One region of the Neorhizobium sp. S3-V5DH genome, then DNA from elsewhere that is predicted to be linked to it. Evidence: predicted binding sites of a transcription regulator. Region 1 holds the regulator's gene; each other region holds the start of a gene.

Region 1 (2,267 bases):
GCTGCTGATGCCCTTCGGGCTCGATGGGCCGTTCCTGAAGCTCATGGGCCTCGGCCTGGAAGCGGTGATTGCGATCGCCAGGCATGTGGCGGCCTGGGGCGGCGATGTAGGCATCGGCCGCCAGCATCCCTGGTTCCTGGTCGTCTCGACGGCAGGCTTTCTTCTGCTGACGCTACTGAGAACCCGGCTCAGATACTTGGGTATTCCTCTATTGGTGGCCGGCTTGTTGCTGTCATGGCAGGAGCGGTCGAGATCCCTTCCGGATCTCCTGATCTCCGAGGATGGCACCATGATTGCCCTGACAGATGGTAATGGCATCGCCACCAATCGCACCCGTCCCGCGGAATTTGTCTATGATCAATGGAAGCGGGCGCTTCTGCTGGGGGACCCGGTGAAACCGGAATTGCTGCCAGCGAAAGACAAGTCTCCGGCCGGAGACAGGCTCCCGGAGGGAAAGTCCGGAGGAAATCCGCTGCCTTCGAACAGTCTCGGCGAGCGTGCTGAATTGACGACGGAGGAGAGAGAAACGTCAAGCCGCGGGATGAAGCAGGTACCGGTCGGCCGGTTCATCTGCACCCCGCGAGCCTGGTGCGCGTCAAAAACCGCCGCAGGCGCTGTAGTCGTTCATGTGGAGGACGCGCGTTATGCCGGCGTCGCCTGCGACGCTGCGCATATCGTCGTCGCTCCACGTGCCAGGTTTGACCGCTGCCGTTCCGGAGCCCTGATGATCAACGGCAACGCGCTGAGGATCGCAGGAGCGCTCGAACTGTTTTTTGATGGTTCCGCGGACATCCACCGCTGGCGGCTTCGTGCAGCGCTCCTTGGCCAAGACCGCCCATGGACCCGCCATCGCCATTACGACTGGCGGCGCCAGATCTTCAGCTCATCCCTGCCGGAACCGCTGGGCAAACTGGTCAATGATAGCGGCGGATGAGACCCACAAGCTTACCCTGGATCTTGACCCGGTCCGGCGGGAAAATCCGCGTCTCATAGGCCGGGTTGGCGGCTTCCAGCGCGATCGACGCCCCGCGGCGACGGAAGCGCTTGAGTGTCGCTTCCTCCTCGTCCACCAATGCGACGATGATATCGCCCGGATTGGCCGTATTGCCGTTGCGGATGATTACGGTATCGCCGTCGAGGATGCCGGCCTCGATCATCGAATCGCCCTTGACCTCCAGCGCATAATGTTCGCCCGACCCGAGCATCTCGGCAGGGACGGCGATGTCGTGCGTATTGTTCTGAATCGCCGAGATCGGAACGCCGGCCGCGATGCGGCCCATGACGGGAACCGTGGTTGAGTTGGAACTATCGTCGTTGGCGGGGGGCTTCGCAGAGGCGGCAGCCGGTTGCGGCTTGCCAAGACTGCCTTCGATGACGCTGGGCGAAAAGCCCCGGCGCGGCTGAATGCTGGGCGCATAGGCTTCCGGCAGCCTGATGACTTCCAGGGCGCGCGCCCTGTTCGGCAGGCGGCGGATGAAGCCGCGTTCCTCGAGCGCGGTGATCAACCGGTGAATACCCGACTTGGACGCAAGGTCGAGCGCATCCTTCATTTCGTCGAAGGAGGGCGGTACGCCGGATTCCTTCATCCGTTCGTGTATGAACAGAAGCAATTCCTGCTGTTTGCGCGTGAGCATTTTCGGCACCCTCAAGAGTCGGAAACAAATCAAGAACGGACACTATATGTTCCATATGTGTTCCGCAAGTCCCTAAATTTTCGTGAAGTATGATGATTTTTTCTTCATAGATGTCTGCAAGATATCTGCTTCGTTACCACTTGCGCACGGCGTGCCCGCTGCCATTTTAGCTTTGCGATTCTGAAATTCCTGGGGGCCTCGCTTGAACGCAAGATCGATCGATCATCTCGTACTGCCGGTGGCGGACCTTGCGTTCGCGCGTTCGCGGCTCTCCGATCTCGGATTTACTGTCGCACCGGATGCATTTCATCCTTTCGGCACTGCCAATGCTTGTGTGTTCTTCTCGGATGGTACCTATCTGGAGCCACTGGCGATCACCAACCGCCGTCACGCGAGCGCTGCCGCCAAGCGGGGCAATGTCTTTACCGCGCGCGATCTCGCCTTTCGAAAAGGGCGCAACAGGCAGGGGCTTTCTGCCCTGGTCGTCGCGTCGCAGGATGCCGTCGCCGATCATGCCCGGTTCAGGCTGCGCGGAATTTCCGCCGGCGACATTCTGGAGTTTTCGCGCACGGTAAGGATGCCTGACGGTTCCGAGACAGAGGCGAGCTTTCGGCTGGCATTTGCAGGCGATGA
Region 2 (2,267 bases), on a different contig from region 1:
AGTCTTCACACGGAAAGGAATTTTCGATTTCTCTGACGCTCCCGCCGCTCGCTACCGTCTTCTTGCGATGGACAGGCTGACGCGCCGCCCTGAAAGCTAGCCGCGCCAGCCCTGCTGATATGAAATCTTCTCCACGCCGGCAAAGCGCGCCACCCGGAGAAGCTCGGCCTCGAGCTTTTCCAGACGGCCGGCAGACGGGCGAACGCCTTTTTCCAGCCACAGGCGCTTCACGTCCAGCATATTCGATTTTCGGTCGGCCTTCATGTCGATCCGGCCAATCATCCGCTCGCCCTCAAGCAGCGGGAAGACATAATAGCCGTATTGCCGTTTCGGCTCGGGCACAAAAACCTCTATGCGGTAGAAGAAGTCAAAAAGGCGTTCTGCGCGGTCCCGGTTCCGCAGCAGCGGGTCAAATGGGCTGAGCACGCGCACCCGGGCAGGCGGCTCGGGAAGATCACCCAGATTTTCGGGAAACCCTGCAAATGCAAAGGAGGCGCGCGGCTTGCCGCCGTCGGCAGGTTCCACCAGAACTTCCGTCAATTCGTCGCGATGATCCGTGACCCATTCCTTGGCTTCCTGGGGCGTGACGATATCCCAGAACGCGGCAATCTCGCCCGATGTTGCAAAGCTGAGCTTCTCAAGCGCGCTGCGGCAAGCCCAGTCGATAAATTCCTCGTGGCTCACCTCCGGCTCATGGTGATGCGGCGGAATGACCCTTTCAGCGAGGTCGTAGATCTTCTGGAAATTCACCCGACCCGCAATCGCGAGCTTTCCGATATGCCAGTAATATTCCAGTGCCGTCTTATTCGGATGCCAGTTCCACCAGCCGCCGGATTTGTGATCCTCGACCTTCATGTCCCGCGACATGATTGCGCCGTTTTCCGCGATATGCCGGAAAGTCTCCTCGAAAGCGGAATCGAACCCATCGCCGTGCCACTTCCTCCAGCGTTCCGCAAGGATCGGCTCGCGACGGCGGAAGCGATGCTTCCAGTAACGGAACATCCGCGACGGAATGATCGAAGCGTCGTGTGTCCAGTGCTCGAAAAGTTCGCGGTCCTTCTCCAGTAGCGCTGTCAGATGGTCGCGCTTGTAGGTCTGATTGCGCGAGAAGAGGATCATGTGATGGGCGCGCTCGACCGTCGCGATGCTATCGACCTGGACGAAGCCAAGATCATCGATGAGCTGCAGGAGCCCCGCCTTGGTGAGAGCGCGGCCGGGCGGCTGGGAAAGCCGCTGCCGCTCGAGGAATATCTTTCGGGCTAGATCGTTCGGAATGAGAATCGCCATGAAAGGCAGAGTAGACCGCGCTCGCCGCCGTTTCAATGTTCACGTTCGGTTCTGCATTCCCCTCCCTCCTTTTCCGGTCTATAGACGGCTCAAAGCGAGGGACCGGCTTGGATATTCGTTTCGAGGAAGCAGAAGCGCGTTTCGATGGGCGTATCGTCCTCCATCCCCTTACCCTTTCGCTGAGCGAGCGGCGCATCGGGATCATCGGTCTTAATGGTTCAGGCAAGACGACCTTTGCGCGGATGATCAACGGGCTTGTCATCCCCTCCTCAGGTCACGTCGTCGTCAACAGCTTCGACACGAGCAAGGATGGTGACAAGGTCCGCGCCGAAACGGGCTTCATCTTTCAGAACCCTCAGAACCAGATCATCCTGCCGATCCTGAAGGAAGACATCGCGTTAGGTCTCAAAAATCGAAAGCTCTCCAGACAGGAGACCGACGTCGCCGTGGCCAGAGTGCTCCAACGGTTCGGCATCAGTCATCTGGCTGGCCGCCGGGCTCACGAGCTTTCGGGCGGCGAATTGCAGCTTGCGGCGCTGGCCTCGGTTCTGGTGACGGAGCCGGACATCCTGATCATGGATGAACCCACCAATCAGCTCGATCTGAAAAACCGCGAGCTGGTAAAGCGGACTATCGAAGGCCTGGACGAGAACATCATGGTGATCAGCCATGATCTGGAGCTGATCGAAGATTTCGACCGCGTCCTGCTGTTTCACGAGGGCCGGCTTGCCGCCGATGGCCGGCCTGCCGATACGATCAGGCGCTACCGGGAGCTTACCCGATGAAGACGCTTTACGTCGAAGGCGACAGCCTGCTGCATCGGCTTCCGCCGCGCACCAAACTTCTCGGCCTCGCTGCCGCCGGCATTGCTCTGTTCTTGTTCAGGTCGATCCCGCCGCTGGCGCTGGCCGCCGTGATAAGTGTCGCGATATATGCATCGCTCGGGATCGGCCTACGTCAGTCGCTCGCCCGTCTCCGCC
Region 3 (2,267 bases), on a different contig from region 1:
GTGTCCCAATGCCCAGGCAAGCTTGGGATCGAGATCAAGATCCAGCATGCCGTCTGGCTGGCTTGCGGTGATCTCGCCGATCTCGAACCCGTAGAAGCGGTAAAGCCAGTCCGCCTGATAGAGTCGATGCTCGCGCATCAGCGGCGGCTTGATCAGCGGCAGGTTCCTGGACGAATCAGGAATGGGACTGAATGCAGAATAATAGACCCGCTTCAGACCATAGCTTCCGTAGAGCCTGGCGCTGGTGCCAAGGATGGTCGCATCGCTGGCGCCATCGGCGCCCACGATCATCTGCGTGCTCTGTCCGGCCGGCGCAAATTTCTTCCGTCGTTTGGATTGCAGCGTCGGCTCCGCCATTTCCTCGATCTTGAGACGGAGCTTGCCCATCGACTGCCGGATGCCATCCGGCCGCTTTTCCGGCGCGAACTTGGCAATTCCATTGTCGGTGGGCAGCTCGATATTGATCGACAACCGGTCGGCGTAAAGTCCGGCTTCCTCGATAAGAGGTGCCGACGCCTCCGGGATGGTTTTCAGGTGGATATAGCCCCTGAAATTGTGCGTGGTTCGCAATTCTCGGGCGATCAGCACCATCTCTTCCATCGTGTGATCGGAGGAGCGGATGATTCCCGAAGACAGGAACAGGCCTTCGATATAATTTCGCCGGTAGAACTCCAGCGTCAGCCAGATCACCTCCTGCGGTGTAAATCGAGCCCTTTCTACATTGCTGGAGGAGCGATTGACGCAATAGGCGCAGTCATAGATGCAGAAATTCGTAAGCAGGATCTTGAGAAGGGAAATGCAGCGGCCATCGGGTGCATAGGCATGACAGATCCCCGAACCTTCCGTAGAACCAAGCCCTCCCGAAGAGGAGGAGTCCCGCCTCACCGTTCCGCTCGAAGCGCAGGAAGCGTCGTATTTTGCGGCGTCGGAAAGTATTGCCAACCGTTCTTTGAGCGACTTCTTCATCGTTATGTTCACTATTTGTTCTATTTTAGAAAGTCAAGACATTGACAAACCGATGAGCTTGGAATCTCATGAGCGGACTTGCGTTCGCCTCGACAGGGTTCGAAAATCCTAGCTTTGGTTGTCGAAGTTCTGTTATAGTGAGCAAAATTTTGATCTTACGATGGTTCCGAAGTTTTACTCCGGAACCTGTTTCTTTTTGTGTCCGCGGCATCCGCGGACATGAGTCTGAAGGACAGTGAAATGGTTGATAAGGTACCGATGACGCCGAATGGTTTTGCCAAGCTGCAGGAAGAACTGCGCTGGCGCCAGCAGGAGGAGCGTCCCCGTATCATCGAGGCGATTGCGGAAGCCCGCGCCCACGGCGACCTCTCGGAAAATGCCGAATATCACGCCGCCAAGGAGGCCCAAAGCCACAACGAAGGCCGGATCACCGAGCTTGAGGACCTGACGGCGCGCGCCGAGATCATAGACCTCACCAAGATGTCCGGCTCGAAGATCAAGTTCGGCGCCACCGTCAAGCTCGTCGACGAAGATACCGACGAGGAAAAGACCTACCAGATCGTCGGCGACCAGGAAGCCGATGTGAAGGCTGGGCGCATCTCCATCTCTTCCCCCATTGCCCGCGCGATGATCGGCAAGGAAGCCGGCGAGTCGATCGAAGTTGTCGCGCCCGGCGGTTCCAAGGCCTACGAGATTCTGTCCGTCTCCTGGGGCTGATTGTCCGTGGGGAAAAATGGCGATCCCGCCATCGTGGATATTCGTGACGTCGAAGTCGTTGCGCCGAATTTCAAGCGGCGGCTCTCCGGCGTCACCTCGACGATCATCCAGCTCGTGCCCGTACAGAGATCGCTCGGTCAGAAGGTTGCAACGCTCGGTCCGGGATTGCCTGCCGATCTGCCGCATATCCGCTACCGCGATCTCTGGGCGTTCTGGATTCCCCCGCGCGGCAAGCGATGCCGCGTCTGGCATGCGCGCCGCAATATCGAAATGCTGCCGGCCATCCTGATGCGGGATGTGCTGCGCATGCCGCTGAAGATCGTCTTCACATCCGCCTCGCAGCGACGCCATACCGGCTGGACCAAATGGCTGATCTCGAAGATGGACGCCGTGATCGCGACCAGCAGCAAGACGGCCGACTATCTTGCCGTACCGAATACGGTGATCCTGCATGGCATCGATACCGATCGTTTCTCGCCGCCCGCCGACAAGGCGGAGGCGAAACGCGCCCGAGGACTGGACCCGACCAAAAAATTCGTCGGCTGCTTCGGACGTGTGCGGCACCAGAAGGGCACGGATGTTTT

The links. The regulator LexA, encoded in region 1, represses DNA repair genes until DNA is damaged. The targets are predictions, from matches to a motif close to TGTTCNNNNTGTGTTCNG.
Region 2: the regulator LexA is predicted to act here: its motif matches at 1,324-1,341, upstream of EDE09_RS02965 (energy-coupling factor ABC transporter ATP-binding protein).
Region 3: the regulator LexA is predicted to act here: its motif matches at 972-989, upstream of EDE09_RS03835 (putative DNA modification/repair radical SAM protein).

Annotation. Positions count from the first base shown of each region.
Region 1 is NZ_SMCL01000022.1:37,625-39,891, forward strand. It holds gene EDE09_RS22910 (ComEC/Rec2 family competence protein) at 1-934, shown strand, start outside; gene lexA (transcriptional repressor LexA) at 915-1,634, opposite strand; gene EDE09_RS22920 (VOC family protein) at 1,837-2,267, shown strand, end outside.
Region 2 is NZ_SMCL01000001.1:610,364-612,630, reverse strand. It holds gene glgB (1,4-alpha-glucan branching protein GlgB) at 1-80, shown strand, start outside; gene EDE09_RS02970 (winged helix-turn-helix domain-containing protein) at 97-1,287, opposite strand; gene EDE09_RS02965 (energy-coupling factor ABC transporter ATP-binding protein) at 1,395-2,072, shown strand; gene EDE09_RS02960 (energy-coupling factor transporter transmembrane protein EcfT) at 2,069-2,267, shown strand, end outside.
Region 3 is NZ_SMCL01000002.1:74,170-76,436, forward strand. It holds gene EDE09_RS03835 (putative DNA modification/repair radical SAM protein) at 1-966, opposite strand, end outside; gene greA (transcription elongation factor GreA) at 1,207-1,683, shown strand; gene EDE09_RS03845 (glycosyltransferase family 4 protein) at 1,714-2,267, shown strand, end outside.